Regions from separate parts of the Priestia sp. TRM10 genome, predicted to be linked through region 1. Evidence: riboswitches for the same ligand, from Rfam matches in the RefSeq annotation. Region 1 holds a riboswitch; each other region holds the start of a gene.
What was found. A riboswitch is a leader RNA that binds a small molecule or an ion and turns the genes downstream of it on or off. The one in region 1 is predicted to bind S-adenosylmethionine.
Positions count from the first base shown of each region.

Region 2: another riboswitch for S-adenosylmethionine. It lies ahead of mmuP (S-methylmethionine permease); the one in region 1 lies ahead of mtnK (S-methyl-5-thioribose kinase).
Region 3: another riboswitch for S-adenosylmethionine. It lies ahead of ACK3CR_RS12425 (trans-sulfuration enzyme family protein); the one in region 1 lies ahead of mtnK (S-methyl-5-thioribose kinase).

Region 1 covers NZ_JBJZOT010000013.1:79,064-83,310, reverse strand. The annotation lists gene ACK3CR_RS11690 (pyridoxal phosphate-dependent aminotransferase) at 1-1,106, opposite strand, end outside; SAM riboswitch class I at 1,312-1,449, shown strand; gene mtnK (S-methyl-5-thioribose kinase) at 1,577-2,788, shown strand; gene mtnA (S-methyl-5-thioribose-1-phosphate isomerase) at 2,805-3,851, shown strand; gene ACK3CR_RS11675 (hypothetical protein) at 3,984-4,106, shown strand; gene ACK3CR_RS11670 (methylated-DNA--[protein]-cysteine S-methyltransferase) at 4,132-4,247, opposite strand, start outside.
Region 2 covers NZ_JBJZOT010000011.1:68,652-72,898, reverse strand. The annotation lists gene mmuM (homocysteine S-methyltransferase) at 1-380, opposite strand, end outside; gene mmuP (S-methylmethionine permease) at 352-1,770, opposite strand; SAM riboswitch class I at 1,858-1,963, opposite strand; gene ACK3CR_RS08755 (diguanylate cyclase) at 2,109-3,716, opposite strand; gene ACK3CR_RS08750 (iron-hydroxamate ABC transporter substrate-binding protein) at 4,123-4,247, shown strand, end outside.
Region 3 covers NZ_JBJZOT010000013.1:219,239-223,485, reverse strand. The annotation lists gene ACK3CR_RS12430 (trans-sulfuration enzyme family protein) at 1-1,154, opposite strand, end outside; gene ACK3CR_RS12425 (trans-sulfuration enzyme family protein) at 1,108-2,283, opposite strand; SAM riboswitch class I at 2,354-2,463, opposite strand; gene ACK3CR_RS12420 (RIO1 family regulatory kinase/ATPase domain-containing protein) at 2,960-3,595, opposite strand; gene ACK3CR_RS12415 (DUF3817 domain-containing protein) at 3,714-4,007, opposite strand; gene ACK3CR_RS12410 (YppG family protein) at 4,162-4,247, opposite strand, start outside.

The DNA of each region.
Region 1 (4,247 bases):
CCTGTTCGTACATATCCTTCACCATGCTCACCAAAACCAATTCCTGGAGCTACCACAACATGTGCTTTCTTCAAGAGTAGATTGGAAAATTCCGTTGATGTATATCCTTTAGGGACACGAAGCCAAGCAAAAAAAGAGCCTGCTGGAGCTTTTACATCCCATCCGATATTTTGCAATCCCCCTATCCAAACTTCACGTCTTCTCTCATAAAGAGACAAAAGATCCTGAACACTTTTATGACTATGCAGAAGCGCAACTTCGGCTGCTTTTTGAATAGGACTAAAAATACTAACATAAAGGTGATCTTGTAAAAGTTCAATTGCTTTAATAACGCTCTCGTTTCCAACCGCAAAAGCAATGCGCCAGCCTGCCATATTAAATGTTTTAGAAAACGTATAAATCTCAATTCCAACGTCTTTTGCTCCTTCAGTTTGCAAAAAACTTCTTGGCTTCTTGCCATCAAATCCGATTGCTCCATAAGCAAAATCGTGAACAACACAGATATCATTTTTGTCGGCAAAGCTCACCGTATCTTCAAAAAATTCTTTTGAAGCAACAGCACCTGTTGGATTATTTGGATAGTTTAAAAACATCAGCTTAGCACGTTGTTTATCTTCTTCTGACAGTGAACTATAGTCAGGTAAAAAATCATTTTGCTCTGTTAAAGGCATTTTAGTTAATGTTGCGCCAGCTAGCGCAACCCCTGATAAATAGTCCGGGTAACCCGGATCTGGAACAAGGACACCATCCCCTTTATTAAGCAAACACTGGGGAATTTCAACCAATCCTGCTTTTCCGCCAAATAAAATGGCTACTTCTTTTGTTGGATCAATTGTTACTCCATATTCTTGTTTATAAAAAGAGGCTGCAGCCTCTTTTAAAAAGCTGTGCCCTTGAAAAGGCGGATAACCGTGAAATTGAGGATTATTACTTGCTTCTTGAAGAGCCTTTACAATATGATTAGGAGTCGGCTTGTCTGGATTTCCCTGACCAAAATTAATTAAGTCATGTCCTTTATGTGCTTCTTTTGCTACTTTTTTAACAAGAGAAGCAAAAAACTGTTCTGGTAACCCTTTTAAAAGGTCTGACTGCTGAAATATTTTCATCATAAACAACCTCTCGAAAAATTCTACAAATTCTAATGATTCATGATATATGCTTCTTTCATTTCTGTAAAGATGAAAAAAGAAAAGTTTTTCTCGCTCTAAACAAATAACCTAATCTTAAATTTACGTGTTGACAAAACCTACAATCGTTGCTAGTATACTTTTCAAACAGTGTTATTTCATTTCCAACTTAAAATCACATATACTCTTATCAAGAGTTGGCTGAGGGAATTGGCCCTTTGACGCCCAGCAACCGACCATTTGTTCATTCTGTGTAAAATGAACGTAAAAGTGGCACGGTGCTACTTCCAACAGAAAGGATATCCTTTCTGAAAGATAAGAGGTTTGACCATATCTTCAAGCCTCTTTCATAAAGGAAAGGGGCTTTTTCATTGTTAAATAAGCACCCCTACTCCCTTTCACTTCTTAATTCCGATTAAACAAATCTATTTTGGAGGTTTACTTCTCTTATGACTTTTCAATTTGATGTTTATAAACCGTTAACAGAAGAAAGCGCTATATCTCTTTTAAAACAACTTCATTTTTTTGCTGAAGATGAACATGTAACATGCCATGAAATTGGCGATGGGAACCTTAACCTTGTTTTTCAAATGAGTGCTCAAGGTAGCGCAAAAAAATGGATTGTAAAGCAAGCTTTACCATACGCTAAAGTTGTGGGAGAAAGTTGGCCATTGACGCTGCAGCGAGCCAAAATTGAAAGCGAAGCTCTGTTACAATTTGCAAAATTCACCCCTCACCTTGTTCCTGAGGTGTTGTACAGTAATGAGACGCTCGCACTAACAATTATGGAAGATTTATCTCATCTTTCCATTGCAAGGACAGGACTTATTAAAGGTGAATCTTATCCGAATTTAGGAAAAGATATTGGCACCTTTTTAGCTCACATTCTCTTTAAAACATCTGATTTAGGGTTGAGTCCAACTGAAAAGAAAGAAAAAGCACAGCAATTTTCAAACCCTGAGCTTTGTAAAATAACAGAAGACCTCGTTTTTACAGATCCATTCTTTGATCATGATACAAATGATTTTGAACCAGAACTATCAGAAAAAGTAGAACAACTTTGGAAAGAGGATGAACTTAAGCTTGAAGTAGCTAAATTGAAGAGACTGTTTTTAACAAATGGAGATGCCCTTATTCACGGTGATTTACATACAGGAAGTATTTTTGCTAGCGAGCATGAAACAAAAATTATCGATCCTGAATTTGCTTTTTATGGACCTTTTGGTTTTGACTTGGGTCATTTTATCGCAAATTTATTGTTTAATGCACTCCGTCGTCCCCAAGCTCAAACTGAGCTTTTTGGCTTTATTCATGATACATGGGAAACTTTTTCGTCTGTATTTACGTCTCTTTGGAAAGAGGATAAAAACAATCCTTTTCTACAAGTTAACGGCTATCTTGACTATACACTCCAAACCATTTGGCAAGATGCATTAGGTTTTGCAGGATGTGAAATAATCCGCCGAACAATTGGGCTTGCTCATGTAGCAGATCTTGATACGATCGAAGAAAGTGAACTTCGTATTCGTACAAAAGAGATTGCTTTAGACATAGGAAAATCTCTCATTTTAAATCGAGTAGAGATTAAAACTGTTCAAGACTTGCACGAGCTTTATATTGAAAATAATGAATTTTTAGGAAATAACGCTAGAACTGTTTAGAAAGGATGAAAGAAAAATGGCAATACCAAGATCGGTAGAATGGAAAGAGGATTCCATTAAAATTTTAAATCAACAACTTATTCCCAATTCTGTTGAGTTTCTAACTTTAGAAACAATTGAAGATGTATGGGATGCTATTAAAACTTTAAAAGTGCGTGGAGCACCAGCAATTGGAATTGCCGCTGCTTTTGGATTAGCCCTAGCTGGATCAAAATTTGAAGGAGAGGACTTACAAGAATTTCATACACACATTCGTGAACAAAGCTTATACCTTGCTTCTTCTCGCCCAACGGCCGTTAATTTAACATGGGCCCTTCATCGTTTACAAAATAAAATTGAGAATGCGGCTTCTGTCAATGAAGCAAAAACAAATCTTGTTCATGAAGCTATTTTGATTAGCGTTGAGGATGAAAATATCTGTTATAACATTGGACAGCATGCTTTGTCACTTTTTAATAAGAATGATTCTGTAATGACCATCTGTAATGCAGGGTCGATTGCCACCGCTTATTATGGTACGGCATTAGCTCCTTTCCATCTCGCAGCAGAAGTTGACTTCCCTATCCATGTATTTGCTTGTGAAACTCGCCCTCTCTTACAAGGTGCGCGATTAACAACGTGGGAACTCTTACAAAGCGGGGTAAATGTTACGTTAATTACTGATAGCATGGCTGCACATACAATGAAAACAAAGAAAGTCGACGCTGTTATTGTTGGAGCCGACCGCATTTCTGCAAATGGAGATACAGCTAATAAGATCGGAACCTACGGATTAGCTATTTTGGCAAAACAGCATGGAATTCCATTTTATGTTGCGGCTCCTTTATCAACGTTCGATATTTCTCTTAAAAATGGAGATGAAATTCCAATTGAAGAACGAAAAGAGGAAGAAATCCTTAAAGTAGGAAATGAGTGGGTTGCACCTAAAAACACATCTGTTTATAATCCTGCTTTTGATGTGACTCCTGCAGAACTTATCTCAGGTATTATTACAGAACAAGGTATTATACATGGAACTGAATTCGATAAAATCCCTGACTTATTTACAACTAAAAGCTTATAAAAGAGAAGAAGCATAGCTGCTTCTTCTTTGTTTTTTACAGAAGTGTAACATTTCATTGTAGAAAACATATTCTTCTCTTCAACTGCTTATTATAATAATGAAATTTTTAAAAAGTGTAAGGAGGACAAGAAAGTGAAAAAAAATGAGAAAGAATTCACAGAATCCGAAAGCTCCATGCACGAAACAGATGAACAACAGTCTGTTGATCTCGTTTTTATAGAAGGACAAGGATGGAAAGAAGAAGAAAGTGAATAAGCTAAGCGAATGTATCGCTTAGCTTTTATATTTTTACTGTGCCATTCTGAACTGTTAATCCTTCAACAGTTAATAGAAGTTCTTTTTGATGTATTTTATTTCCCGCATATCCTGTTAAAGAGGCATCTTTTCCTATTACAC
Region 2 (4,247 bases), on a different contig from region 1:
CCAACAGATGCCGCGACAATAGGTTTTGGTCTCCCATTGCTCTTGTGTTCCTCCCAGAAATCATCACGTGCCTGTTTGGCAAGCTCTACCGTTTTTTTAATAAGCTTAATTCCCTCTTCTTCTTGAATTCCTCGCTGTTTAAAGCCATCAATTGTTGCTTGATAGCTTGCTGTAATGGCACAATCTGCTCCAGCAAGAAAGTATTCCTTATGAACTTTATATATAAGTTCTGGATTTTCAATAAGAACACGTGCAGACCAGAGAGGATCATTAAGGTCGCAGCCATACCCTTCTAGTTCTGTTGCAAGTGCTCCGTCTACAATTAAAGTTTGATATTTTTCTAGAATGTTTTTAACTGGATCTTTTCTCTCCACTAGCATATTCAATAGGCTCCTTTTTCTTCTTAAAATGTTGAGTTGTGTAATATACGATATAACATAAAATAATAAATGGAAGGCCGCAATACAAGGCTATACGCTGTGTTGGGTCAAAAGCAATCCCAATACATGATGCTAAACAAAGTAAAAATGATGCAATAGGGACAAATGGATAAAGAGGTGTTTTGTATACTAAATCTTCAACAGAGTTTCCTTCTCGAATATAACGGCGGCGGAAGAAAAGCTGTGAAAGACTAATGCTCATCCAAACTACAACAACGGCAAGTCCCGAGATAGAGACGAGAACAATATATACTGTATCAGGAGCAATAATGCTTGAAAATAAAGCAAGCACCCCTCCAACCATACTCAAAATTACAGCATAGATTGGAACGCCTCTCTTTGTTAATTTTGCAAAGATAGGTGAAATTGTTTTTTGATCAGCAAGTGACCAGAGCATTCTAGATGAAGCATAGAGCCCTGAGTTTGCTGCTGATAAAATAGCTGTTAAAATGACGAAGTTCATAATATCTGCTGCGTATGGGACACCTATTTTTTCAAGAACGGCAACAAATGGACTTTCTACCACTCCTGATTCTGAACTTGGTAAGAGTGCTGCCAAAATAACAATCGTTCCAACAAAGAAAATAATAAGCCGGAATAATGTTGTACGAATAGCCTTTGGAATGTTCTTTTCTGGATCAACTGTTTCCCCAGCTGCAACCCCAATAAGCTCTGTTCCTGAAAAAGCAAAGTTAACTGCAAGCATCGTCATTACAAGAGCTAATGCTCCATTTGGAAAAAGACCTTCACTCGTTATATTAGAGAAAAATGGAGCAGCTTCTGAATGCTCAAGCGGAATGATACCAAACATTGCTCCGGCTCCTAGAATAATAAAAAATACAATGGCTAAAACTTTGATAGATGAAAACCAAAACTCTGATTCTGCAAAAAATTTGACTGTTAAAGCATTAAGAACAAAAATCAAAATAGCAAATAATGCACTCCATATCCACACATTAATAGATGGAAACCAACGCTGCATAAGCAGCCCTGCTGCTGTAAACTCTGATCCAAGAGCAACCGTCCACGTTAACCAATAAAGCCATGCAACAACATATCCTGTTCCTGGACCGATATATTTGGCTGCATAGGCATGGAATGCTCCTGTTTCAGGCATATGAACAGAAAGTTCTCCTAAACATAGCATTACAAGATAGACAACAACGGCACCAACAAGATAAGAAAGAATAGTACCAAAAGGGCCTGCCTGTTGAATTGTATAACCAGAGCTGAGGAAAAGACCTGTTCCAATAACTCCTCCAAGTGAAAGCATTACAAGGTGTCTTTCCTTCATTTTTCTTTGAAATTCCTGTTTTGGTTGAGCTCCCATGCTGATTCTCCTTCATATTTCAATTAAAAGTCCAATAAAAAAACGCATCCAATCCATGGATGCGTTACTGACAAATAAAAACGTACGGTCCTATCTATCAGGCTAAATCACCCGCTGGAATTAGCACAGTGTCTATAATCGACCTGTTGCTGAGGCTTCAAAGGGCCAGTCCCTCCACCTCTCTGGATAAGAATTCAATTTTCATAACTATATCGTTCTCTTCATTAATTGTCAATACCATTCCAATAGTTCTGAATAGTCAGATATAATAAACTAAAAAAAGGGCAGAGAAACCTGCTCTTTTCGATCAACTCTCTTTATTTTCTTCATTACTAGCACTAAAACATTCTGCTCATTAATTTTCCTACTCTTGTTTCCAACTCTAATAAGTTGAACGGCTTTATCATATAATCATCTGCCCCAAGTTGAAGTGCTCTCGCCACACCCTCCTTACTGTTTCGTGAAATAAGCATAATTACTTTATAAAGCCCTTGCTGTTCTTGACTATGCAGCCTTTTTAGCACTTCTAATCCATCTACGTTTGGCATAATCCCATCTAAAATCACAAGACAAGGATTCTCCTCTGTTATATGCCATTTAGAATTCATAAAGTCTTTCCCATCCTTAAATGTTTTAACTTCAAGAACCATCTGCTGGTGAGGAAACTTTGTTAAGATGCCTTTGATAATCGTTCTAATAATTGGATCGTCATCAACTACTGCTACTTTCAATGTTTTTTGAGGCCAAAAACTATATAAGGCCTCTGCCTTCTGTACTCGATTGCGACCTTTTTTCTTTACCTCATAAAGAGCATTATCTGCTAGTTGTAACCAGTATTCGAGTGTATTTACATTGTTTACCTCTACAATCCCTGAGGAAAATGTGCAGAAAAATGTCCTTTTTCCTTCAAAGGACAACTCCTTAAATTTCCTCCGTAACCGATCAATCACCTCATACCCTTCCTGAATATTTGTTTTCGGAAAAAGAATGATGAATTCTTCTCCCCCAAAACGAACCACAATGTCATTCATACGTGTCTCCTCTTTTAAAAAGCGAGCAAATGCTTTTAAGATTTCATCTCCAACAAGATGACCATGTGTATCATTAATTTTCTTGAAATGATCAATATCTAAAACAGCTAAACAGTATGGTTCTCTAGAACGATTCCTTTCATTTTGCAACTGTTCATAAGCTTGATTTAAATATTTACGATTATACACATGTGTCAACTCATCAAGAAGTAACAGATCATGAATTTGATTTTTTCTGTCTAATTGCCTTTGAATACGAACAATAAACTCCGTTATATCAAACGGTTTCTGAATAAAATCATCTGCACCTTTTCGGTAGCTATTAATGCGTGTTTCTTTTTCTCCATCGCCACTTACTATCACAGTTGGAATGAATTGTTGTTTAAGCTTTCCATTTAAAAACTCAAGCAGCTCAAGTCCACTTTTCTCCTTCATATGAATATCAATAATCACACAATCTGGTTTCACATCGTAAAGAGCAGAGGCAGCCTTTTGAGGGTTTGCTACTACAATGACATACCAATTAGCTTCCTCTTCTAATTTTTCTTTCATATACATTAAAAAAGATGTGTCATCATCAATTAATAAGATGACAGCACTCTCTTTTTGTTGTTCATTAATCTTTTTGGAAAAGTCGATTATTTCTTGATAATCATATGCGTAACAAAGATGGATGACATCGAATATATAGTGCTCTACATTCTCCATTCCCCACTCTTCTTTATCCATATCTTCTAGCCCATTCATTAGCTCTCTTGCCTTTACTCTAATTTTATCCAAACCTATTGTTGCAGCTGTCCCTGCTATAGAATGAAGAAATCTGTAAAGCTCTTCATGAGAAATGAAAGAAACAACTTCCCAATCTTTTAGCTGTTTCCGTATATTTTTCAAGAAGTGCTGCTTATATTTTTCCATTTCTGATCTCCTTGTTGAAAGAAATTGATATAGAAAGAAGAAATTCTCTATCTTCCCATAAAGAGATTTCTTGTTTTTATTATAAAATTTTTCCATTAATATAGTATTTCCCCAAGTAAGCTCCCTTTTACTGAAATAAAAAAAGTGAAAGTAGCTGCACATTTTCTCTTCTAAACATATGAATTCACTTTTTATTTCTCCTGTTTTATTGTTAATTAAAAAATAGTCAAAGCATATGATGTAAACGATTTAAATATAGATTGACAACTACATAAATCGACATTATATTAAAAATATAGTTAGTAATGATAATCATTATCGTTTAATTGTTTTTATATACATAGGTGGATAATTACGATAATCGTTCATAAACTAACCACTATATTCTTTTAAAGGAGAAATTAATATGAAAAAATGGTTAGTGCCCCTTTCCCTTGTTTTCCTGTTACTAATAAGTGCATGCAGCAACGGAAACACTGATAAAGATAAGAATTCAGCTTCAAGTGATAGTAAAGAAGAAATGGTTACATA
Region 3 (4,247 bases), 140 kb from region 1:
AAAGCCTTTTCCGCTTTCTCAAATGCTTGTTTTAAATCTTCTTTTAAATCCTCAACATCTTCAAGGCCAACTGAAATACGAAGAAGATGCTCTGTAATGCCTCGTTCTTCTTTATCTTCTAGAGGCATGCTTGCATGAGTCATCGTAGCAGGATGCGTTAAAATGCTCTCTACTGCTCCAAGGCTTACCCCAACTGAAGAGAGAACAACATGATTAAGCGTCTCTTTTGCTACTTCTTTATCTTTTAATTTAAAGGAAATGATAGCCCCGTAGCCACTTGCTTGCTCACTTGCTAATTTGTGCTGTGGGTGAGATGGAAGTCCTGGATAATACACCTCATCTACTTGTGAGTTATCACTTAGCCACTGCGCAAGCTCTAAAGCTGACTTTTGTTGCTGATCTAGACGTACTTTTAGTGTCTTAATCCCTCTTAATAGAAGCCAGCTATCATTAGGACTTAAAATCGCTCCAAAAGCGTTTTGTACAAACCCAATTTTCCCAGCAAACTCTTCGCTATTTGTAATGGCAACTCCAGCTACAACATCACTGTGACCTCCAAGATATTTCGTTGCGCTATGAACGACAATATCTACGCCTTTATCAAGCGGTTTTTGTAAGTATGGCGTCATAAACGTGTTATCCATAATCGTAAATAAATCATATTCTTTTGCAAGGCGCACAATTTCTTTAATATCTGTTACGTGTAAGAACGGATTTGATGGAGTCTCAAATAAAATCGCTTTTGTTTTTTCTGTAATACGTTGTTCTACTTCTTTAATATCTGTTGTATTAGCAAACACAGCTTTAATATTAAAATTAGTGAAGAGCTGTGTAACCGCTCTGAATGTTCCCCCATATACATCATGTGAAACGATAATTTCGTCTCCACTTTTTAACAAACATAAAACAGAAGAAATAGCAGCCATACCTGATGAAAAAGCAAATCCATACGTTCCATTTTCTAAGGATGCAACAGTATGTTCTAGAGCTTCTCGTGTAGGGTTACCTGATCGAGAATAATCGTATCGGTTATTTTTTTGCTGATTAAACGTAGTTACTTGATAAATAGGCACATTGACAGAACCAAATGGCTCTTCAACGTGAGTTTTAGCGTGTATAAGCTTTGTGCTGAACTTCTGATCTTTTGTACTCATCAAATCTCTCCTTAAAGTCTTGAATTAAATCCTCTCCATGCTCAATACCAACTGATAAGCGAAGCAAGCAATTCGTTACTCCAATTTCATTTCGAACATCCTCTGGAATATCAGCATGTGTTTGGCGTGCAGGGAACGTAATTAATGTTTCAACGCCTCCTAGGCTCTCAGCAAACGTAACTACTTGAAGATGTTCTAATAAGAAAGGCACTAGGGCTTCTTCTTTTACAGAGAAGGAAAGCATTCCTCCAAAGCCTTTTGCTTGTTTCTTCATTACGTTATAGCCTGGATGACTTTCTAATCCTGGATAAAATACTTTATCAATCAAATCTTGTTCTTCAAGCCACTGAGCAATTTTCAAAGCATTTTCCTCGTGGCGATCCATTCTTAATGCCAATGTTTTTAAGCCACGAAGAAGGAGAAAACATTCCTGTGGTCCAAGAATGGCACCAATAGCATTTTGATAAAAGCGAATTTGTTCACCAAGCTCACGACATCGACTAACAACAAGTCCACCAATAACATCATTGTGTCCGCCTATATACTTACTTGCACTATGTACAACAAGATCTGCACCAAGTACAAGTGGCTGCTGTAGATATGGAGACATAAATGTGTTATCAACAATTGTTAAAAGATCATGTTCTTTTGCAATAGCAATTGCTTCATGCAAATCTGTAACGTGCATAAGTGGATTTGTTGGTGTTTCAATAAATAGAGCTCTTGTATTTTCTTTTAGATTTCTTTTTATCTCTTCTGAATTTTCAGTGTTAACATATGTAACCTCTACGTCATTTTTCTTGACAATATCTTCAAGAATACGATATGTTCCACCATATAAGTCTTTTGAGATAATAAGATGATCGCCTTTTTCAAGAAGAAGGAAAATGGCTGAGATAGCAGCCATACCTGATGAAAAAGCAACTCCTACTTCTCCTTTTTCAAGAACCGCAATTGCTTCTTCAAGCGATGTTCTAGTAGGATTGGCTGTTCTAGAATAATCGTAACCTGTGCTTTCTCCTAAACGAGGGTGTTCAAACGTAGATGCTTGATAAATTGGCGTTGTAAGTGAACCTGTTGCAGCATCTCTTTTCATTCCTGATCTTACTAACTCTGTTTCAATATGCATAATATTCTCCCTTTCTTCCTCAATATAAAAAAGCCACTCTTTACAAATGAAAGAGCGGCTAATCCGAAATCTCTCATCTGTAAGAACAATTTGTTCTACAGGAATTGGCACCGTTCAAGTATATTACTTGATGGTTGCCGGGCTTCATCGGGCCAGTCCCTCCGCCACTCTTGATAAGAGTAAATTTATAATTCATTGATTTTGTTAAGTAATTAATCTTACTTTAGTAAAAATATGAGTGTTTGTCAACGAAGTTTTCTAAAAAGGTTAAATATACACACTATTCAAAAGGATTTTCTACTATATCCTGTTTTAAGCATATATTAAAAAAACAGCAGAAACGAATGTCTCTGCTGTTTCTTTTACTCATATAAAAAAGCAGTGATGGAATATACAGTGCAGTCCCATCTTCTTAATCTTTCACTCACTAGTTCATTGTATTCTGCTACGCTTTTTGTTGCCTCATATAAAGGAAAGTCCATTGCCTTATTCCTCCTCTATCTTATTTTTATCATTATAGACAAACGTAGGAACATCTAATCTTGTGAGTTTGTTCCTTTCTATCTCTTTTTACGCTTTTGAAGCTCTTTTTTTACAATTGGAACACCTTTTTTAATAGCTCTTTGGACTTTAGGATTCTTCAGTAATCTGATAATTTTGCTCAATCTTCCCATGATTATTTCAGCTCCTTATTATTTCGATACTGACTAAGACGTTTGCAGTATTTATATAAATAAGCAATTGCTTCTAAAAACCATTTTGGAAACTTTTTTGGGAAATAAGATTTTTGATAAAAATAGCGATAAGCTCTTGCTAAATCGCGCCACTGATAGCATGTTTTCTTCTGAGTATAGCGTACAACATCAATAATACGAACTTCTTTATCCTGCGTTAGAATAAGATTGTGTAAATGAATATCTGAAGGGTTTAATCCTTTCGAGCGTGCAAAGGCAAGTCCTTTTTCAACCTCTTCAATTGCTTTTGTAGGAATTCTCACACCTGTTGTTAAACACTGATAAAACGTTTTGCCTTTAATATATTCCATTACAATATAGTTTGGTCCAACTTCATATATTTCAGGAAAAGTGAGAGAATGTGATAATTTTTCATACACTTCTCCCTCTTTTTGCGCTAAGTGATCAAACGAAGGAAAAAATAGTTTAATCACTTTATTTTCATTTTTCACTTTAAAAGCCCACGCACTTCTCCCTGTTCCTATTACTTTTAATTCTCTTGGCAGGTGAATAAGAGAATATGAAGAGCCTTTTTTTTGGAACTTAACTTCCTCTACGAGTTCTGAAGCTTTCCTCACATTTTTTCCCCCTTCACTCTTTTTTCAAACATACTACAAATTTCACACTTTCCATAATAATATGCTTTTAAAAAAAAGAGCTCTTACCTTTGGTAAAAGCTCTTTTGAGATGACTTTTTTAAGCTGAGAACTTGCGTAGCTTTGTATCTAAAATAAAATTACCAAATGGAATAACAGATGCTAACAAAGCACTTACAATCCATTTATATGACCAACGTACTTTCATCGTGACATAACCAACCATTAAAATATATAAAACAAACAATCCCCCATGAATAGAACCAACAACTGTTACAACTTCAGGGATATTTGCTATATACTTAAGCGGCATTGCAATTCCTAAAAGAGCTAAGAGAGAAAGCCCTTCAATGAGTCCTACAAACCTCATTCCACCGAGTGGAGAGTTCATCATATTATCGTCTCCTTTGTATTGTTTTTATTTATGTATGTCCAAATTCATTTTTTATGTGCTTACGTTTTTAGTATACCAAAGTTACAAATCTTTTATCACCTTGTTCCTGTGACAGTTTCATGACATTAAGAAGCCGGGAATACCCGGCTTTTTCCTATACTTTAAAAATCGACGTAACACCTTTAAAAACCGTTGATAGCTGGTTAACAGCGTTCATCATTTGACCTGCTGTATTCATCA